Regions from separate parts of the Sagittula sp. SSi028 genome, predicted to be linked through region 3. Evidence: riboswitches for the same ligand, from Rfam matches in the RefSeq annotation. Region 3 holds a riboswitch; each other region holds the start of a gene.
The links. A riboswitch is a leader RNA that binds a small molecule or an ion and turns the genes downstream of it on or off. The one in region 3 is predicted to bind cobalamin.
Positions count from the first base shown of each region.

Region 1 (5,178 bases), on a different contig from region 3:
TGGTCTGTTCGGGATCGGGGGCGAGATGGAGATAGGTGAACAGCAACTGCCCCTCGCGCAGCATGGCACGCTCAACCGCCTGCGGCTCCTTGACCTTGACGATCATATCCGCGGTGGCAAACACCTCTTCAGCAGTATCAGCGATGCGGGCCCCTGCCGCGACATAGGCGTCATCCGCAAACCCTGCGCCCAGACCGGCCCCTGCCTGCATGACCACCTCATGCCCGTGCGATACGGCCTCGGCAGCGGCGGCGGGGGTCACGCCGACGCGAAATTCCTGCGGTTTGATCTCAGTTGGGCATCCGATAAGCATAGCGTCCTCCTGTAGCCGGCGCATCCCGCGCCAACCGTTGTGCTTTGTCCCAAAAGCTGCCACGGAACGCTTGCAAAGGGGTCCGAATATCGTTCACCATTCGGCAGCGGGACGCGGGATCCTTCGACTTTAAAACGCTTTGGCCGGAGAATTCTTCGCAAATGATACTAGACGAGACAGATCGGCGTATTCTTCGGGTGCTTCAGCGCAAGGGTCGCATTTCCAATGCCGACCTGTCCGAAGAGGTCAACCTGTCCGCATCTGCCTGTCACAGGCGGGTGCAACGGCTGGAGACAGAGGGCTACGTGCGCGATTATGTGGCGCTGCTGAATGCCCGCAAAATGGGCCTGCCCACCACTGTATTTGTCGAGATCACCCTGTCCACGCAGGCCGATGATGTGCTCGACGCCTTCGAGACTGCGGTGCAGCGGGTGCCTGCTGTTCTGGAATGTCACCTGATGGCGGGCACAGCGGATTACATCCTGAAGGTCGTGGCCGAGGACACAGAGGATTTTGCCCGCATCCACCGCCAATACCTGACGCGCCTGCCCGGTGTGGCGCAGATGCAGTCCTCCTTTGCGTTGCGCACCGTGTTCAAGACCACCGCCCTGCCCGTCTGATTGCGCAAACCGCTCTTGAGCCATGGGCGATCTGCGGCTTTACTCCCCCGACGTCAGGAGGAGGAGGCGCACCCGATGCAAGGCACTTGGGATCATATCGTCGTGGGCGCAGGCAGCGCGGGCTGTGTTGTGGCGCGCAGGTTGGCGGATGCGGGACGGCGGGTGCTGCTGCTGGAGGCCGGTGGCCGTGACAACTACCACTGGGTGCACATCCCGATGGGATATCTGTATTGCATCAACAACCCGCGCACCGACTGGTGCTTCAAAACCGAAGCCGAGGCCGGTCTGAACGGGCGCAGCCTGCTGTATCCACGCGGCAAGGTGCTGGGCGGCTGTTCGTCGATCAACGGCATGCTGTATCTGCGCGGTCAGGCGGCGGATTACGACGGCTGGCGCCAGATGGGGCTGACCGGCTGGGGCTGGGATGACGTTCTGCCCTATTTCAAAAAGTCCGAAGACTACGTCGATGGCCCGTCGGATTTCCACGGCGCAGGTGGCCCGTGGCGGGTGGAAAACCAACGGCTGCATTGGGATGTGCTGGACGACTGGATTGCGGCCGCCGAAGCCACGGGCATTCCCCGCACCGATGATTTCAACACTGGCGATAACGAGGGCGTCGCCTATTTCCGCGTCAACCAACGCAAAGGCTGGCGGATGAACGCCGCCAAGGCCTTTCTGCGAGGCGCCCCCGAGGGGCTGTTGCGGGTCGAGGCACACTGTCATGTCAAACGGCTGATGATCGAAGAAGGCCGTGCCGTGGGTGTCATCGTCGACCAAGGGGGCAAGACGCATGAGCTGCGCTGCGCCTCCGAGGTCTTGCTGTGCGCCGGTGCCATCGGATCGCCGCAGATCCTGCAACTCTCCGGCATCGGTCCGGCAGACCATCTGGCTGAGCACGGCATTGCGCCGCTTTATGATGTGCCCGATGTTGGTGGCAACCTGCAGGACCATTTGCAGCTGCGTTGCTCATGGCGTCTGACCGGCGCGAAAACGCTGAACACTCTGGCCGGGTCGCTTTGGGGCAAGGGGCTGATCGGCATGGACTATATGTTCCGGCGGCGTGGGCCGATGTCGATGGCACCATCGCAGCTTGGGGCCTTTGCCCACTCGCGCGAGGGGTTGGCCAGCGCGGATCTGGAATACCACGTGCAACCGCTGTCGCTGGAGGCGTTTGGCCAACCGCTGCATGACTATCCTGCGTTGACGGCCTCGGTCTGCAACCTGCGCCCCGAAAGCCGGGGCAGCGTGCGACTGCGATCGGGGGATTACCGCGACGCGCCGCGTATCGCGCCGAACTATCTGTCGACCGAGGGGGACCGCCGCGTTGCCGCCGATGCCATCCGTCTGACCCGCCGGATCATGGGGCAGGCGGCGCTGGCGAAATACGCCCCGCAAGAAATCAAACCCGGCCTCACCTACCAGACCGAGGCCGAGCTGGCCCAAGCTGCGGGCGACGTGGGCACCACGATCTTTCATCCCGTTGGGACAGTGCGCATGGGGGCTGACGATACCGCACCACTGGATGCACAGATGCGTATGCGCAGCGTCGGCAACCTGCGGGTCATCGACGCCAGCGTGATGCCGCGGATCGTGTCCGGCAACACGAACTCCCCCACGATCATGATTGCCGAAAAGGCCGCTGATATGATCCTGACCGAGTGATCGCCCCCTACCAGCGTTCCTCGCGGATGTGGTCATCCAAAGACGCCTGTCGCGCCCAGCCGCGCGCGGCAAGCTCTGGCCCGTCAAACAGATCGCGCACATGCCCGACGCAAAGATAGGCCACGATCTCCACATGGTCGGGCAGATGGAACAGCGGGCGCAGCTCGGCCTCGTCAAAGATGCTGACCCAACCGACGCCGATGCCTTCGGCGCGGGCGGCCAGCCATAGGTTCTGCACCGCGCAAACCGTGGAATACAGATCCATATCGCGCTGGTGCGTGCGGCCAAGCACAACCTCGCCCCCGCGCGCACGATCACAGGTGACGACGATATTCAGCGGGGCCTGCTCGATGCCCTCCAGCTTTAGCGCGGCATACTCCGACCGGCGTTCCGGCGGGAACATTCCCTGCGCTTCGGTATTGGCGCGGGCAAAGGCTGTGTGCACCCGGGCGCGGGTGTCCGCATCCCGCACTAGGATGAAATCCCACGGCTGCGACAAGCCCACAGACGGCGCGCGGTGCGCTGCCATCAGGATGCGGCGCAAGACCTGCGGGTCTATCGGGTCGGGCAGGAATTCATTCCGGACATCGCGGCGGTGCGCGATCACATCGTAGACAGCCTGTCGTTCGGCATCGTCAAATATACGCGCCGTCACAGGCGCGGGTCTGTCCAAAGACATCGCGGGGGTCCCTCCCAAAGGCCAGCGCCTTGCGTGGTCCAGACGCAAGGCCATGCCGTCAGGCCGGTCTTCTGGCTTCGGATCCTCCGTGACAGACGCCTTCCCGGTTGCCCAGTGGCCTGTGTCTGTCCGTCCCCGTTACAGCGGCGGGCCCGCGCCGGTTTCCCACCGGCTTCCCGATTCTCCCCCGCATGCGGGGGCACCTGACACCTCATGAGATGCCAAATAAAAGACCCCGAGGCAATCCATGCCACGGGGTCAACACTGACTACACTACACAGTCACTTGTTACGCAGACGCGGGTTTAGCGCGTCTTCAGGCTGTCACGGATTTCCAGCAGGACATCCAGTTCCGACGGGCCGCTGGGCACTTCGGGTGCCACATCGTCGGGCTTTTCGGCGGCGGCTTTGACGCGGTTGACCATCTTGACCAGCATAAAGACCACAAAAGCGATGATCAGGAAGTTAATGATCGCCATAACGAAACGGCCAATTGCAAAGATCGGGGCACCGGCTTCTTCGGCCGCCGTGATCGAGGCATAGGTTTCACCGTTCAGCGAGTAGAACCAGCCGCTGAAATCGATGCCGCCGGTGAACAGCGCGATGATCGGGTTGATGATATCGCCCACCAGCGATGTCACGATGGCGGTGAACGCCGCACCGATGATAATACCCACGGCCATGTCCATGACATTGCCTTTGGCGATAAAGTCTTTGAATTCGTTGAGCACGTTACTTTCCCCACGTTCCCGCCCGGCTTGGCACCGGATCGGACTTGTTATTTTCCACGTGAGGCAATGTATCGCAGCTTCGCGGGAAAAATCCCGTGGGAAAAGCAGGCGGAGTTTCCCTCCGCCCGCAACTGCGTCAATTTAGAGACTGTTGAATGATGCCTGCAGGTGGATGTCACAGGCAGGCACGGCCCGTGTTTACTGCGGCAGCGCGCCGGTCAGGACGTATTCAAGGATCTGAACCACCTGCTGGGGTGTGCGGGCGACGGCAAGGGCGGCGGCGTCCACTTCCTTGAGCGCGTGATCATGTTCCTCGGGCTGCAGGATGATCAGCGATTTGCCCAGCGCGGCCGCCATGCCCGCGTCAAAGGCGGCGTTCCATTGCTTGTACTTGTCACCAAAGCGCACAACGACCACATCCGCGTCTTCGATACCCTTGCGGGTGCGGATGGCGTTCACCTGCGCGCCCAGACGGTCGTGCCAGAATTTCTTGTCCTCGGCGCCAAGGATGGCTACGCCGCAGTCATCGCTGGCCGCGTGATCTGTCACCGGCGCGCCAAACGCGATGTCCAGCCCCTGTGCACCCGTGGTGATCTGCTCGCGCCAATCGGTGTGGATTTCTCCGGACAGGTATACGTTCAGCGTCATGTCTTTGCTCCTTGCGGCTTTGGCCTTGGTTGCGACAGGTGTAGCCCGCCATCCCCGCGATGCAACCGCAGTTACCGCTGCCAGAACCGTTTGCCCTTGGGTTTCTGCGCCTTCAGATGCGCGCGCAAATCGGTGTAGCCGCCGATTTTCACCCCGTCGATAAAGATCAACGGCGTGGTGGCCACGTGGTGTTTGTCCTTGAAGGCATCCGTCGCCGCGCGGGTCCGCAGAACGTGCTCCTCGATCTCAAAGCCCTCTTTGCGCAGCAGATCGCGGGCGGCGATGCCGTAGCTGCAGGTGTATTTGGGCAATTCCATCCGGTGCAAAACGGCTTTGGGCATGATCGTATCCTTTTATGTCCGCCTTATAGATCGAAAACGGGGCCTGCCTGCGCAAGCCCCGCCCCATCACGTTTGCGCCAATGGCGCGGCTTAGCCGTCCAAACGGATGGTCGCGTTTTTCGGATCATAGGGGCTGTCGCACGTGACGACTGCGTCCCACAATTCGTCGAGGATCTTGACCTTCA
Region 1 covers NZ_JBLZNC010000005.1:247,697-252,874, reverse strand. The annotation lists gene ald (alanine dehydrogenase) at 1-313, opposite strand, end outside; gene ACN5AZ_RS11890 (Lrp/AsnC family transcriptional regulator) at 475-933, shown strand; gene ACN5AZ_RS11885 (GMC family oxidoreductase) at 1,009-2,595, shown strand; gene bluB (5,6-dimethylbenzimidazole synthase) at 2,603-3,274, opposite strand; cobalamin riboswitch at 3,318-3,496, opposite strand; gene mscL (large conductance mechanosensitive channel protein MscL) at 3,579-4,004, opposite strand; gene ACN5AZ_RS11870 (YtoQ family protein) at 4,203-4,652, opposite strand; gene ACN5AZ_RS11865 (glutaredoxin family protein) at 4,724-4,993, opposite strand; gene ACN5AZ_RS11860 (GcvT family protein) at 5,084-5,178, opposite strand, start outside.
Region 1: another riboswitch for cobalamin. It lies ahead of bluB (5,6-dimethylbenzimidazole synthase); the one in region 3 lies ahead of ACN5AZ_RS07440 (DUF1636 family protein).

Region 2 (5,178 bases), on a different contig from region 3:
TGGCCGCCAGTAGCACGGCCGCCAGCTTCATCGGGCGCGAGGTGGCAATCATAGGCGTCTGTCTCATTCCAGCCCCCGTTCGGTGACGACGACGACGGTCTCTGCCCCCGCCTTGCGCAGATCGCGGCCCAGCCGCACCAGATCCGACGCAGGCAGCTCACGGTCCGGCACCAGCCGAACCCGTGCCAGATCGTCGGGGCTGAGCCGCGTGATATAGGCGGCAGCGTCGGCCATATCCTCGCCGCGATAGGTCAGCCGCCCGTCCGCATGAATGACCAAGGCCGTGGCAGGCGGGGTCTGTTCCAGATCGCGCGTGTCCACCAGCGTCAGGTCCTGATCCAGCGGCGCGGCCAAGGTGCCCGCCACCAGAAAAAAGATCAGCATCAGGAACACGATGTTGATCAAGGCGGTGGTCGGCTCGCCCTTGCTGCGTGCAGGTTTGCGTCGCATTACGATTGCTCCAGTACCGTGACGCGCGCGCCCTCGACGCCGCGCAGCGCCACCAAAAGATCGGTCAGCCGCTGGGCCGTGACGCCTTCGCGCAGGGAGACAAGGACCATCGGCTCGGGGTAGTCGGCCAAGCCCTGCGCCAGCTCGTCCAAGGCCACAGCGCGGCCATTGAGATCCAGCGCCTCGGCCCCCAGCCGCAAGAAAACCGGCTTTTGCGTCGGATCGCTAGTCGCAGCCCCCGCGCCGCCCGCTGCCAGCTCGACCTCCGCGAATTTGGAAAAGGTCGAGGACAGCATGAAAAACAGCAGCAGCAAAAAGATGACATCGATCAACGAGGTCATCGACAGCTTGCGGCGGGCCGTGCGCTTACGCATGGACGGCCCCGGTCGGGACATCTGCCGCCACCCGCTGACCCGACGGCGACAGCACCGCCCGCAGCGCCTGCCCGGCCAGAACACGCTCTTTGTCCATACGTGCCTCGAACCAGCTGAGCACAACGGATGTGGGCATGGCCACCGCAAGACCAACCGCAGTGGTCAGCAGTGCGACCCAGATGCCGCCGGCCAGAATGGACGGATCGACCTGGCTTCCGGCCTCTTGCAATGCCTGAAAGGCCGAGATCATGCCCAGAACGGTCCCGAACAGACCCAGCAGCGGGGCCAACTGCGCCACGCTGTCCAACAGGCGAAAGCCGCGCTCCAACCGCGCAAAGCGGGTTTCGGCCTCGGCCTCCAGCCGTGCGCCATCGGTCTGCCCTGTCATGGCCATATCGACCACAGGGGCCAGATAGCTGCGCGAGCGGCCCAGATGCGCGCGCGCGGCGGTGCAGTCGCCCTGATCCCAAGCGGCCACCGCCGCGCCCAATTCGCGGTGACGGCCCACGCCTGCGGACGCAAACTGCCACAGTTTATACAGAACAACCGCCAGCACCACGACCGACAGCGCGCAGAGCAAAACCACAACCGGCCCGCCCAGATCAGCGATCCGCGTGTAGGTATTCACCACCAGATCCATCATCCCAACACCTCGATCCCGATGCGTGACGACACGGACAGGCCATCGGTGCACAGATCCGCGTCGCCTTCGGCGCTGCAGGTTTGCGCCCCGTTGAACAGCACTTGCCCCAGATCCTCGCAGCTGGTCTGGCCCACCACGAATTGACGCACGCGCGGGCGCAGCGGCGGCAATGCGCCGAAATCGAACAGCGTCAGACGGTCAACGCCGCCCTCGGCGTCAAACAGCACGGTTTCGAACACCGCCTGATCGATGGCCGTGTCATGGCCGTTGAGAATGAGAAAGCTCATCTTGCAGCCCGCCTCCTCAGAGGTGGCGGCGTTCAGTTCAATGGTCAGCTTGCCTGTGGCGTCCTCTTGGGCGGCCAGCGAAGTGGCGCAAAGACAGGCAAACCCAGCAAGCGTCATGCGCAGGGCCATGGCGTCCTCCGGTCGGAATATTGATGAGGTGGCTGGCATTGCATGCTTGCTACATGGATACGCGCATACCAGCCCTGTGGCGGGCGTCAAGGTTAGTTTATTAAAACGCTCGGATATGCGGCGCTGGACAGGTTTGTGCGACCGTGGCAGAGTTGCCGCGATGGTGCCTTGCCCTTCAGGGGCGGGCTGAAAAGGGAATGTGGTGCGGCCCAACGGGCCAATGCCGCAACTGCCCCCGCAACTGTAAGCGGCGAGCGCCCCGAGACAACCACTGGACCATCGGTCCGGGAAGGTTCGGACGCGCAACGACCCGCAAGTCAGGAGACCTGCCATCTCCACCTCATGCGTCGCATCGGGTGCAGCAATTTTGATGTTCGGGCGGGTGGCCCAACGGATTGCGACGGTGGCTGACCACGGTTCGGCTTGCCTGAAGCATCTTCGTGGCCCCCCGTTCTTGGCGCGGAGGGCGCGATGCAGTTGGAACAAACATTGACGAAACTCGATGTGGGGGTGCTGCCTCCGGATCAGGCGCGTGATCTGGGGCAGATGGGGTATATGCAATGGCTGGGCGCCCTGCCCGCCTGCGCCGACTACCTTGCCGAGGCACGGCGCGCGCGGGCAGTTGCGCGTCCATTGGCCCCGGCCTCGCCAGCGGTGGCTGTGTTTTGCCGCCTGCTGTCGCTGTCGATTCAGCAGCCGCTCCGCCCGTTGCCTATGGTCAAAACCGCGCCCAAACGGCGTGGCGGGGCGCGGGCACGGCGGCTGCAGCTTTAGTCGTCAAAGGTGCGCGGCGCGGGCTGGCCTGTGACGCTTTCCCAATGGGCATCGGCGCGTTTTTCAAAGGTTGCCGCATCGCGGGCATCGCTTTGGTAGAACGCGCCGCGCGGCACGCCCTCCACATAGGTCTGCTCGACCCAGCCACGCGGGTCCTTATGCGGAAAGCGGTATCCGCTGTGCCCCAAGGCCTTGGCCCCCGCATAATGGGCGTCGCGCAGATGCAAGGGCACCGACAGTTGCGGGTGGCTGCGCACATAGGACAGCGCAGCCCCGATCCCGCGACAGGCGGCGTTTGATTTGGGCGCGCGGGCAATATGTAGCGCCGCATGGGCCAGAATGATCTGCGCCTCCGGATAGCCCACACGCTCCACCGCCTCGGCGGCGGCAACGGCGGTTTGCAGCGCGGTGTTGTCGGCCAGCCCGATGTCCTCCGACGCGTGGATCATGATGCGCCGCGCGATAAAGCGCGGGTCTTCCCCTGCATGCACCAGCACCGCCAGCCAGTACAAAGTGGCATCGGGATCAGAGCCGCGCATGGATTTGATAAAGGCCGAGGTGATGTCGTAATGCTGATCCCCCGTGCGGTCGAAATTGACCGGCGCTGCGGCATAGACCTCTTCGATCATCGCCTCTGTGACCGCACCCGTATGACCGATGGACAGGCTTTCCAAGGTGGTCAGCGCGCGTCGCGCGTCGCCGCCCGACCGTCCGGCGATCAGGGTGATCTGCGCCTCGGTCAGCGCGATATCAATGCCTTGCGCGGACAGATGCGCCAAACCGCGCCGCACCACCTGCACCATATCCTCCAGCGTCAGCGGTTCGAGCTTGAGCACCTGAGACCGCGAAATCAACGCCTTGGGAATGGCGTGATAGGGATTTTCCGTGGTCGCGCCTATGAAATCCGTGGTGCCTTCCTCGCAAATGGTCAGCAGGTCGTCGGCTTGGGTGGCGGACAGGCGGTGCACCTCGTCGACGAACATCAGGATCGGGCGAATGCGCGCCTCGTCCGCGATCTTGCGAATGTCCTGCACACGGACACCGGCGGCGTGCAACACGCGGAACTCCTTGCCCAGCATATTGCCGATGGCGCGCGCGATCGAGGTCTTGCCAATGCCCGGCGGGCCGTACAGCAGCACGCTGCCCACCGCATCCGCCGCCACACGCCGCCGCAGGATCGACCCTTCGGCCACCAGCGCGGTCTGCCCGATCACCTCGTCCAATGTGGTCGGGCGCAGCACATCCGCCAAAGGTCGGCGACGGTCCGACGGTGCGGCATCGAAAAGATCCATTCAGCGGCTCCTGTGGTTGTGCCGCCTGTCTATCGCAAAGCGGCCGTGGCCCACAATGGGAAGCGGATCAGCGGTGATACCGCATATAGGCGAAGGCGTGACCATCAGGTGCCCAGCACGGCACGTTCAGGCTGCCCTGCCCACCATACAGTTTTTCTATTGTCACGGGGGCACCGCCCTGCGCCGGCATCAGCCGCAGTTCGACGTCCATGCCGAACGGGTGACCTTGGGTCCCTTCGGGATAGCTGAGGTACAGCACATGAGCGCCATCGGGGCTTGGATGGGGAAACCATTCGACGCGGTCGCTGTGCGTCATCTGTTGCAGGCCAGTCCCGTCAGTGCGGATGCGCCACAGGTCCGAGGCGGGCCCGCCGCGCGCGCTGTTGAACCAGATCCACGCCCCATCGGGGGTGTAATCCGGTCCGTCATAGTGATGGGCCGATGTGACGAGACAGCGCTCGTCCCGTCCATCGGCGGCGCAAGTGAAGATCCCGAACTGCCCGTCACGCACGGCGGTATAGGTCATGCGGCGCCCATCCGGCGACCAGGCGTGAAACCAGCTTGGAACATTCGGCGTGATCCGGTCCACGGAGCCTTTGTCCAGCGTCAATGTGTAGATGCAGGATTTGCCGGTATCCACCTTGTCACAAAAGGCAATTTTTGTCCCGTCCGGCGACGGGCCGTGGTCATTGTTCAACCGGTCATGCCGTCCGGTATCGATCTGTGTCAGCGCTTCGGTGTCTAGATCGAAACGGTAAAGCCGCCCGTCCCCGTTCACAATCAGGCTGCGGCCATCCGGCGACCAGTTCGGTGCTTCAAGATGCAGATCGCCTTGCCACAGGCTCCGAGATATCCCCGTAGACAAAGTGTGAATGCAAAGCTCTGCGACCATGACGTGACCTCTGGCGTGAAATTTGATGAATAAACATGTAAATTAGGCGGTTACAGGGGGAAGCTGAGCTGTGCGCACAGAAAAAGTCTCCCCCAGTCGCCTCGCCGCCCGCGACCTCACTGCATTCTTATTCGTTAACAATTGGTTACAACTCTCAGCAAAGCTAGCACATCAACCAGACCTTCATTGCGCAATAAAATCCCCATGCACCCCCTTGGCATTCCCGCTGCCCCCGCCTATATCAATCCTGTCCCTTCGGGGACTATGGGCATAAACGCGCATGTAATAAACGGATCGGACCCGGGGGCGGTACCCGGCGGCTCCACCATATATCTCG
Region 2 covers NZ_JBLZNC010000001.1:455,344-460,521, reverse strand. The annotation lists gene ACN5AZ_RS02200 (TonB family protein) at 1-67, opposite strand, end outside; gene ACN5AZ_RS02195 (ExbD/TolR family protein) at 64-450, opposite strand; gene ACN5AZ_RS02190 (ExbD/TolR family protein) at 450-824, opposite strand; gene ACN5AZ_RS02185 (MotA/TolQ/ExbB proton channel family protein) at 817-1,467, opposite strand; gene ACN5AZ_RS02180 (hypothetical protein) at 1,464-1,883, opposite strand; cobalamin riboswitch at 2,028-2,232, shown strand; gene ACN5AZ_RS02175 (hypothetical protein) at 2,355-2,657, shown strand; gene ACN5AZ_RS02170 (replication-associated recombination protein A) at 2,654-3,949, opposite strand; gene ACN5AZ_RS02165 (hypothetical protein) at 4,017-4,841, opposite strand; RNA gene ssrA (transfer-messenger RNA) at 5,052-5,178, shown strand, end outside.
Region 2: another riboswitch for cobalamin. It lies ahead of ACN5AZ_RS02175 (hypothetical protein); the one in region 3 lies ahead of ACN5AZ_RS07440 (DUF1636 family protein).

Region 3 (5,178 bases):
GTGCAGCCCCTCGCCGAACTGGCTTTCCTTGACGTCACAGACAAAGCGGTCGATGCGGGTGATCGCCTCGGCGGTGGAGGTGGCGCGCTCCAGCCCCAGATCGTCCTCGACGCCCAACGCCTGCGCCTCGTCGCGGATGGCGCTTTGCAGGCGGTCGCGGCGGCGTGGGTCCAGCCCGTCGGCGTTGGAAAATTCGTCCAGAAGCGATTCCAGCGTGGCCAGCCGGTCCGGTGTGCCCGATTGCACCAAAGGCGGCGGCACATGGCCCAGCGCCAGCGCGCCCAGCCGCCGCTTTGCCTGCGCCGCCTCGCCCGGGTCATTGACGATAAAGGGATAAAGCACCGGCATGTCGCCGGTCAGCACGCGCGGCCAACAGTCCGGTGACAGGGCCACGGATTTGCCCGGCAGCCATTCCAGCGTGCCATGCGCGCCCACATGGACAAGCGCATCGGCCTGTTGCTGCAGCCACAGATAAAACGCCACATAGCCGTGGCAGGGCACGCGGCTGACGTCGTGGTAGTCGTCGTCACGCGTGGCCGGTGTGCCGCGTTCGGGTTGCAAGGCCACGATGGCCTGCCCCGTTTGCAGCGCGGCAAAGGCAAAGGCCCCGTCCTGCACCAGTGCGTCGTCTTCGGGCGCGCCCCAAGCGGCCTGCAGATCGGCGCGCAGACGCTCTGGCAGCCGGGCCAAGGCTGTGCGGTAGTCCGCCAGTGGCCAGCGCAGATCGCGCGCCAGCAATGCGGTCGGCAGATCATCGGGCGCGGCACCCACGTCATAGCCCGCCGCGCGCAGGTCGGACAGGATGGCCAGCGCGGAGGCCGGTGCATCCAGCCCCACCGCATGGCCCATGTTCCAGTCCTTGCCCGGATAGGTCGACAAGACCAGCGCGACGCGCCGCTGGGGAACCGGCTGCTTGGCCAGTGCAAGCCGCGCGCAAACGCGGTCGGCCAGGGCCGCCACCTGCGCGGGGTCGGCGCGATGGGCAAAGCGGGCGAATTGCAGATGCGGGTCGCGCGTGCCCGGCTCTTTGAAGGATACCACATCACCCGCCAGTGATCCGTCGACCTCTGGCAGGACAACATGCATGGCGAGGTCTGCGGGCGACAGGCCGCGCTCTGCCTCGGCCCAGGCGCTGCGGGTGGAGGTCGCCAGCGTGCATTGGAAGACCGGCGCATCCACCGCATCCAGCGGCGTGGTGCCATCCGCGCCCTTGCCGGAGAACGCCGTGGCGTTCAGGATCGCCGCCGGTTGCAGCGCGGTGAGCTGGCCGTAAAGCCAACAGGCGGATTCAGGCGCCTTGAGCGAGGGGACAAAGAAACAGTGCACCGCATGGCCCCGAGCGGTGAACTCGGCGGCCAAGGCGCGGATCGGGTCCAGATCCGCCGCCACAAGATAGGAGCGGTAGAACACCAGCGCCACGGGTTGATCGGTCGCGGCATCCTGTGCTCCAAGATCCGGCAGCACCGCGCCTGTGTCCGGAGACCAGACGCCATGCGGTGGCAGGGATTTGGCCCCCATCACCGGCCCCGCATACAGCCCCGCCGCCAGCGCAAGCTGCGCCAAGGCCGCCTGTGCCGCCACGGTGCCGCCGCTGTCGCACAGATGCTGCAGCCGACGCAGGGTGGATTTGGGCAGGGTGGAAAAGTCGTCCAGACGCGTATCCTCGCGCCCGTCGGCGGGCAGCACCGCGAGAGCCATGCCACGCGCCTGCGCCAGCGCAAACACCTGCTGCAGGCCGTAGGACCAGTAAGGCACCCCGCCGATCAGCCGGATCAGGATGCCCTTTGCACCCGCAAGCGTCTGTTCGATGTAGGTGTCGACGGAGAGCGGATGTTTCAACGCCGCCAGATTGGCCAGCCGCAGCGTGGGCATGCGGCCGTCCGGGCCACCCCCGCGCCGCCAGCCCTCGGCAAAGGCCCCCAGATCACTGTCAGAGAAGGACAGCACCACAAGATCCGCGGGCGTCTGCCCCAGATCCTGTGGTGTGTCGGTCTCTTCGAGCCCGTGGCTTTCGCGAAAGATGACGTGCATGGGATGCCCTTAGCAACCTCGGCGGCAGGTGGGTTGAAAACCCACCCTACGCAGGCGCGGTTTCTGCCCCGAGGATGGCGTGGATTTCGGCGACCTTGATGTCGTCATGCTCCCCGATCACCACAACGCGGCTGCGGCGCGGCTCGTCCTTGGCCCAGGGGCGGTCGTATTGGTGGCGCACCCGCGCCCCCACCGCCTGCACCAACAGGCGCATCGGCTTGCCCTGCACGCTGGCGTAGCCCTTGACCCGCAGGATGTTGAGCTCGTTGGCGAGCCGTTCGATCGCCGTCACCAGCGCCTCGGGGCTTTGTTGTTCGGGCAGCTCGACCACGATGGAATCGAAATCGTCATGTTCGTGATCGTGGTGGCCGTCGTGATGGCTGGGGCGGGCGTCCATGTCATCCTCTGCCGCCGCTTCAAGCCCGAGGATCACGCGCGGGTCCACCACGCCCTCGGCGACTTCGACCACGGGCAGCGGGCGGGGGGCCTCGGCTGCGATGATCTCTTTAGCACGCGCCACGCCCTCTGGCCCGGCGAGATCAGGCTTGGTCAGCAGGATAATGTCGGCGCAGGAGATCTGATCCTCGAACACCTCGGACAGCGGGGTTTCATGATCGATGCTGTCATCGGCGATGCGCTGTGCGTCCACCGCCGCCACATCGGGGGCAAAGCGACCGGCGGCCACGGCCTCGGCGTCAGCCAGCGCAATCACGCCGTCCACCGTGATCTTGGAGCGGATATCGGGCCAGTCGAACGCCTTCAGCAGCGGTTTGGGCAGCGCCAGACCGGAGGTTTCGATCAGGATATGTTCGGGGCGCGGGTCCAGCGCCATCAGCGCCTCGATGGTGGGAATAAAGTCATCGGCCACGGTGCAACAGATGCAGCCGTTCGCCAGCTCCATGATGTTCTCGGCAGGGCAATCGGGGATGGCGCAGGATTTCAGGATGTCGCCGTCCACGCCCGCATCGCCGAATTCATTGACAACCACCGCCAGACGCTTGCCGCCCGGGTTCTGCATCAGATGGCGCACCAGCGTGGTCTTGCCGGAGCCCAGAAAGCCCGTGATCACGGTGACAGGCAGTTTTGCAAGATCGGTCATGGGTCAGTCCTTTGTCGCAGGGGGAATACGCGCCACACAGTTGCGCTTGAAATGGTCGGGACGTTCGCGCCACGGGATCAGCCCGTCCGTCGTCGCGTGATAGCGCGCCGCGCCGTCCAGCAGCATCGGCGCATGGGCCGCGTCGTCGAGATTGCCATAAACGTAGGTCCAGCGGTCCCCGCCCCGCAAGGCCACAGTGCAGCCGGCCTCGCAGTTTTGCAGGCATTCCACCGCCGTCACGCGCACGCCTGCGGGGATATCACCGCCCGTCAGCGCATCATACAACGCCTGCCCGGGGCGGCGGTCGTCGGCGGGCACCTCGGACTGGCCGCGGCATTTCACACAGACCAGCAGTTCGACAGGCGCTGTGGCGCGGTTCTCTGCGTCCTTGGCGGCTTCGATGACCGTGTCGGTCATGGCGTCCTCATTCGTTGTCGGCGCGCGGCAAGGGGATTGCTGGCCATTGCGAAAACGGCCCCGCATGCTCCCCCGGATCACCCCGCCCGGTTGCAATTGCCCGTGCCCGTGTCACGGCGGCTGGCAGGTCTCCCGGCTTGCGGAACAACGGCCTTGGGATCAAGGCCGAAACGGTGCCCGACCTTCCCGACGCCGCGTCGCGGGCATCAGTGGTTCGGACCCTTTCCGGTCACGGTCGCGGGGGCGGCTGTGCTTGACCCCGCGTATCGAGGCTGCACATTCCCTTTTCACCTGTTAGAGACAGGCACCAGCAAAAGGCAGATGCGCCGGAACACCGGCTCTTGTCAAGGAAAGGACGCGCCATGACAAAGGATGTGACAGAGGCCGACGCCGCCCGCCACGCCGAGAAGATGAAAAAGATCAAGGCCGCGCGCGACCGCATGATGGCCACCAAGACCGAGGAAAAAGGCCTGATCATGGTCCATACCGGACCGGGCAAGGGCAAATCCTCCAGCGGGTTTGGCATGATCCTGCGGTGTATCGCCCACGATATGCCCTGCGCCGTGGTGCAATTCATCAAGGGCAACTGGGTCACCGGCGAGGCCGAGATGATCCGCACCCGTTTCGCCAAAGAATGCCGGTTCTTTATCTCCGGCGAGGGCTTCACCTGGGAGACGCAGGACAAGGAGCGCGACATCGCCGCCGCGCAAAAGGGCTGGGAGATCGCCAAGCAACAGATCCTTGATCCCGAGATCCGGTTCGTGCTGCTCGATGAGATCAACATCGCGCTGCGTTATGATTATCTCGACATCGACGAGGTGGTCGATTTCCTGCTGCATCAAAAGCCCGAGATGACCCATGTCTGCCTGACCGGGCGCAACGCCAAACCCGAACTGATCGAAGCCGCCGATCTGGTGACCGAGATGACATTGGTCAAACACCCCTTCCGCGACGGGATCAAAGCACAAAAAGGTGTGGAGTTTTAAGCCGCTTTGATGCGGCGCGCTGGCCCGTGAACCGTCACGGGCTAGCTTTGTCGCGACACAGACGAGAGGCCGCCCCATGTTCAACACCGATCTGCACGACGCCACGCCAAAGCACCAGGAGGTCTATGGCTTTTACGAACGGCTTTACACCACGGTCGATTTTCTTGCGGGGCTCGCGTTTCTTGTGGGGTCGGTTCTGTTTTTCTGGGACAGCACGCAGACCGTGGCCACATGGTTGTTCGTGATCGGCTCGGCCCTGTTTGTGGCCAAGCCCGCCTCGCGCTTTGCCCGCGAATATCATCTGGCGCAACTGCCCCTGCCCGGGGATGATGGCTGATCTTGTTGTTGCGGGCGAGCGGGCGTATCACCGCTCGGATTGATGACGGGAGGGGCGCGCCATGCCAGCTTTGATGATGCAGGGGACCGGGTCCAACGTGGGCAAATCGGTGCTGGTGGCGGGCCTGTGTCGCGCGGCGCGCAGGCGCGGTTTGTCGGTCGCCCCCTTCAAGCCGCAGAACATGTCCAACAACGCCGCCGTGACCGCTGACGGGGGCGAGATCGGGCGGGCGCAGGCCTTGCAGGCGCGGGCCTGCGGGCTGGAGCCTGTGGTGGATATGAACCCCGTCCTGCTGAAACCGGAAACCG
Region 3 covers NZ_JBLZNC010000003.1:262,076-267,253, reverse strand. The annotation lists gene cobN (cobaltochelatase subunit CobN) at 1-2,031, opposite strand, end outside; gene cobW (cobalamin biosynthesis protein CobW) at 2,078-3,130, opposite strand; gene ACN5AZ_RS07440 (DUF1636 family protein) at 3,134-3,547, opposite strand; cobalamin riboswitch at 3,652-3,874, opposite strand; gene cobO (cob(I)yrinic acid a,c-diamide adenosyltransferase) at 3,910-4,533, shown strand; gene ACN5AZ_RS07430 (YrhK family protein) at 4,610-4,870, shown strand; gene ACN5AZ_RS07425 (cobyric acid synthase) at 4,932-5,178, shown strand, end outside.

Region 4 (5,178 bases), on a different contig from region 3:
ATCGGCCAAAACCGCCTGCACCACAAAGGTGCCGTCGGGTTGCGCGGTGATCGTGGTCGACGCCGCTGCCAGATCCTCGTCCGGGACCTGAATGACAATCAGATCCTCGCCGCTGACAAAATCGGTGATGCTGCTTTCGGTCGAGCTGTCGGCCACAAAGGTGTCCACACCCTCGCCGCCGGTCATGATGGCACTGCCGCCCAGCAAGTCGTCGCCGGCCCCGCCGTTCAGCTCGCCATCGCCAACCAGCGTGTCGTTGCCCTCGCCACCTTCGACGGTTGCCGCTGCATCAATGCCGCCAAAGATGTCATCGCCCGCGCCAAGATCGATCGCGTAAGACACCGAATCCGGGTCCTCGGCATTGCCGGTGATGGCCACGATGTCGCTGTCCGCGCCTGTAAAGATCTCTCCGTTGCCGTCGGTGATAACGACCAGATCCTCGCCCTCGCCCGTGTCGACGATGTTCGTGCCGCCTGCGACCTCTACGCTGTCCGCACCAGCACCTGCCAGCACGGTATCGTTGCCTTCACCTGTGACAATGGTGTCGTTGCCGTCGCCGCCGTCGATCATATCCGATCCGTCACCGCCCAGCATCACGTCGGCGCCAAGCCCGCCGTCCAGCGTATCATTGCCTTCGTCGGCCTCTAGCGTGTCGTCACCTGCCCCGCCCAGCAGCAGGTCAGAGCCTTCGCCCGCTTTCAGCACATCGTTGCCGTCACCGCCGTCCAGCGTATCCTGACCGGCATCCCCGACCAGTTTGTCGTCATTCGATCCACCGCTCAGCGCATCGTTGCCGTCGCCGCCGACCAGCTTGTCTTCGCCAAGGTTGCCAAACAGCACATCGTTTCCGGCATTGCCTTGCAGCGTATCGTCGCCGCCGTTGCCGTAGAGTTCATCGTTGCCTTCGCCGCCATAGACAAAGTCATCACCGGGCCCGGCCACAACCGTGTCATTGCCGATGTTGCCATCCAGCCTGTCGGCGCCAGAGGCGCCATTGATGATGTCATCGCCTTCAAGACCGTTGTACCGGTCTGAGCCATCGGTCAGCTCGACAAAATCGTCGGCGTCCGTGCCAAAGACCAGTTCGCCCGGAAGCGGCGCGTCCTCTTCTTCCTCAACAGGCAAGTCCGGGATCGGGTTTTCGTCGACGACATCACCATCGTCAACCGTATCCTCGCCGCCATCATCGATAACGTCATCTCCGACGTCGGGCATATCCAGATCAGGACCCTGATCCGGCAGACCGTCATCGTCGTCGTTGTCATCATCGGACCCGTCCCACAGGTCCCCGATGCTAGCCAACAGCATCATTGGCAGCAAAGTCAAAAGTAGCATTAAACAGTCCCCCGAATAGTAACCCACGGCAAAAGTAAGGCAACGTTGTCAAAGTTTTGCCTAAAACTGTACATTCTACCAGTGTTTTCTGTCTGACGTCGGTGCAAGCGCCATTGCGCCGTCAAAAGCGGCGACAATATCAAAGGTTACTCAAGGATTGTTTCGCATGGGTGCGAAAAAACAATCTGCACGTGGATTTGATTCGACTACGCCGCCTCTTGCAGGACCGCTTGCAGCGCGGTCTCAAGCACATCGATCCGCGCATCCGGCCCTTGGGCCTGCGTCGACAAGATCTGGCGCCATTTGCGCGCACCAGGCTGGCCTGCGAACAGGCCCAACATATGCCGCGTGACCTGATGCAGACGTCCGCCCTGCGCAATATGATCCGAGATATAGGGCAGCATGCCAGCCACGATCTCGGCGCGGCTTTGCGCGGGCGCCTCCCCCCACAGGCTGTCCGCCCCTCCCAGCACATCCCATGGCTGGTGATAGGCCGCACGGCCGATCATGACGCCATCCAATCCATCATCCAGAAACGCTTGCGTCTGCGCCAACGTGGTGATCCCGCCGTTGATCGACAAATGCATGGCAGGGAATTCGGCCTTCATGCGCCGCACCAGATCGTAATCGAGCGGTGGAATATCGCGGTTTTCCTTGGGCGACAGTCCCTGTAGCCACGCCTTGCGCGCATGCACCGTCACCCGCTGGCAACCCACTGCCTGCAGGCGGGACAGGAAATCGGGCAAGACATCCTCAGGCGTTTGATCATCCACGCCAATGCGGCATTTGACGGTCACCTCGACATCCACGGCGTCCTGCATCGCGGTGACGCAATCGACCACCGTTTGCGGATGCTGCATCAGGATCGCACCAAAAGTCCCCGACTGCACCCGATCCGACGGACAGCCGCAGTTCAGGTTGATCTCGTCATAACCGGCCTGCGCCCCCAAACGCGCCGCCTGCGCCAGCTCTTGCGGATCAGACCCCCCAAGCTGCAAGGCGATGGGATGCTCCTGCGGGCTGTAGTCCAGCAGGTGCAACGCCCCCCCCCGCACCAATGCAGGCGCGGTCACCATCTCGGTGTACAACAACGTGTTGCGCGACATCAGCCGATGAAAATACCGGCAATGCCGATCGGTCCAATCCATCATGGGTGCGACGGAGAGGCGAGCGGCGCGTTGGATGTTAGCCGACATCGGTTTGGTTTGATCTGCGTGCTTGGTCATCTGACCCGTCATCCTTGAATATGGCGGCGGTATTGCCTCGCATTCAGGGGCAAATGCAACCATTCGCATTCGTGCATCCCGGACAGATGCGCCCAATCATCAAGGGAACCGCGCGGCCCCGCCCTAGGCCCCGCCCTAGTACATAGGAGGCCCCGCCTAACATGTCATGACCGCTTGCGAAAGCGTAGCGCCACTGGCATCCCAAACCGGCGCCGCTGCGGCAAAATCGCTGATCTGTTGTTGACCCACAGGCCGCGCATCTGGCAAAGGTGTCGCATGTCCGGTTTCGGGTTCACCCCCGAAAGCAATAGGGAATGCCGTGCGGCCCGTTGGGCCAATGCGGCAACTGCCCCCGCAACTGTAAGCGGCGAGCACGGCTGACATGCCACTGGGTCACACCCGGGAAGGCCAGCCAAATGCGTCGACCCGCAAGTCAGGAGACCTGCCGGATAGCCCCCTGTGGAAACGGGGGTATCGTTGGCGTCGGGGTGCGCGCCGGATACGACTGCCGTTGCAGGCAGGATGTGTCTGAGGTCCCCTGATGTCGTTCACGCATGCGTGCCGGGGATGGCACGCCGGAACAAGGACTTGGACGTGAAACACTTTGCCTTGGCGGGTCTGCTCGCCGCCGCCCTGCCCGCAACTGCGCAGGCGCATTTCCTGCTGGAATACACGACGGACACCCTGATCGAACGGCCCGGCGACGTGCCGGTCAAACTGGTGTTTTGGCATCCGTTTGAAAACGGCCATGTGATGGAGCTTGCCCTGCCGCAGGCGTTCTACATGATCCACAACGGCGAGAAGACCGATCTTTTGCCGGGGTTGGAGCCGATCACCTTTCAAGGCGCGGACAACGAAGCCTCTGCTTTTCTGGGCCATGTGCCGGTGAAACGGTCCGGCGACTACGTGCTGGTGACAGAGCCGCAGCCCTACTACGAGGCGTCCGAAGACATCTACATCCAGCAGTTCACCAAGGCCTTTTTGAACCGCAACCAACTACCCACCGATTGGGATCAGCCTGTCGGCCTGCCGACAGAGATCCTGCCGTTGAACAAACCCTATAATGTGATCGCGGGCTCCACCTTTACGGGTCAGGTTTTGTCGCAAGGCCAGCCCGTTGCCGGTGCCGAGATCGAGATCGAATACATGGCCGCCGAGCCGGACATGGACAGTTCCGCTGCGTCCCAGCCGACCGTGTCGCCTATGCCCGGCGGATCTGTCGTGGCGATCTCTGATGCGAACGGGTATTTCAGCTTTGGTGTGCCGAAGGCCGGTCACTGGGGCTTTGCCGCGCTGGGATCGGGCCCAGAGACCGAATACGAGGGCAAAGACCTAAGCCAGGATGCGGTCATCTGGATCCGCGCCTGGGACATGGAGTAACGCGGAATGCACATCGTCGACGGAGCCCTGTCCAATCCGGTGGTGATCGCGGGCGCACTTGCCGCCGCAGGTGGCGTGGCCGTGGGGCTGCGCGCCCTAGATCTGGAACGCATTCCCACAGCCGGGGTTCTGTCGGCATCTTTCTTTGTGGCCTCTTTGATCCATGTGCCGATTGGTCCGTCCTCTGTGCATCTTGTGCTGAACGGGCTGGCGGGGCTGCTGCTGGGCTGGGCCGCCTTTCCGGCGTTGTTTGTCGGGCTGTTGCTGCAAACGGTGTTCTTCGGCTTTGGCGGGCTGACGGTTCTGGGGGTGAACGCGGTCAACATTGCCTTGCCTGCCGTTCTGGTCGGGCTGCTGTTTGGCCGTCTGATCGGACGGGGCACAGCAGTGCAGGGCGCGGTCTGGGGCGCGCTTGGCGGGGCATGTGCCATTGCGGTGACCACCGCGATGGTGGCGCTGTCGCTGGCACTGTCGGGGGATGAATTCCTGCCCGCCGCGCGTCTGGTCTTTGTGGCGCATATTCCCGTCATGGTGATCGAGGCGGCGCTGACAGGCTTTGCCGTGCTTCTCAGCCGCAAGGTCAAGCCAGAGCTTTTCGCCCGCGAGGTCAGCGTTTGAAACATATCGCTCTGATTGCCCTGCTGTCTTGCGCGCCCCTGCCCGCCTTGGCCCATAAAGTCATCGCCGGGGTCTTTGCCTCTGGCGACGTGATCGAGGGCGAACTGGGCTTTTCCAACGGGACCATGGCCGCCGACACCCCTGTGGCCGTTACCACCCCTGACGGGCGCGTTCTGGGCGAGACCGTGACCGACGCTGACGGGTTTTTCACCTTCCGGCCCACCGAGGCAACCGCCCACAGGTTCTATGCCGATCTGGGCGCAGGCCATGTGGCAGAGGTGATCATGCCCGCCGAAGAGGTCGCCGCCATTCTGGGGCAGCCGGTCCCGGTCACGCCCGTGCAAACGGCCTCTCCCCTCCAAACCGCCGACGCGGCCCCGCTGACCGAGGCGCAAACCCGCGCCGTGGCCGAGGCCGTGCGCGCGGAAATCCGTCCCCTGCGGCGTGAAATCGCGGCCTATAAGGAGCGCAACGATCTGCAAACCATATTGGGCGGCATCGGCTATATCTTTGGCCTGTTCGGTCTGGGCTTCTACATCGCCGCACGGCGCAAGGTGGACGGCTGATGGCGCATGTTCTGGGCAATGCCGAGGCGACCCTGTCCCATGTGGCCACCCCG
Region 4 covers NZ_JBLZNC010000001.1:20,355-25,532, reverse strand. The annotation lists gene ACN5AZ_RS00125 (calcium-binding protein) at 1-1,311, opposite strand, end outside; gene dusA (tRNA dihydrouridine(20/20a) synthase DusA) at 1,542-2,561, opposite strand; cobalamin riboswitch at 2,826-3,026, shown strand; gene ACN5AZ_RS00115 (DUF4198 domain-containing protein) at 3,156-3,941, shown strand; gene cbiM (cobalt transporter CbiM) at 3,948-4,559, shown strand; gene ACN5AZ_RS00105 (cobalt ABC transporter permease) at 4,556-5,125, shown strand; gene cbiQ (cobalt ECF transporter T component CbiQ) at 5,125-5,178, shown strand, end outside.
Region 4: another riboswitch for cobalamin. It lies ahead of ACN5AZ_RS00115 (DUF4198 domain-containing protein); the one in region 3 lies ahead of ACN5AZ_RS07440 (DUF1636 family protein).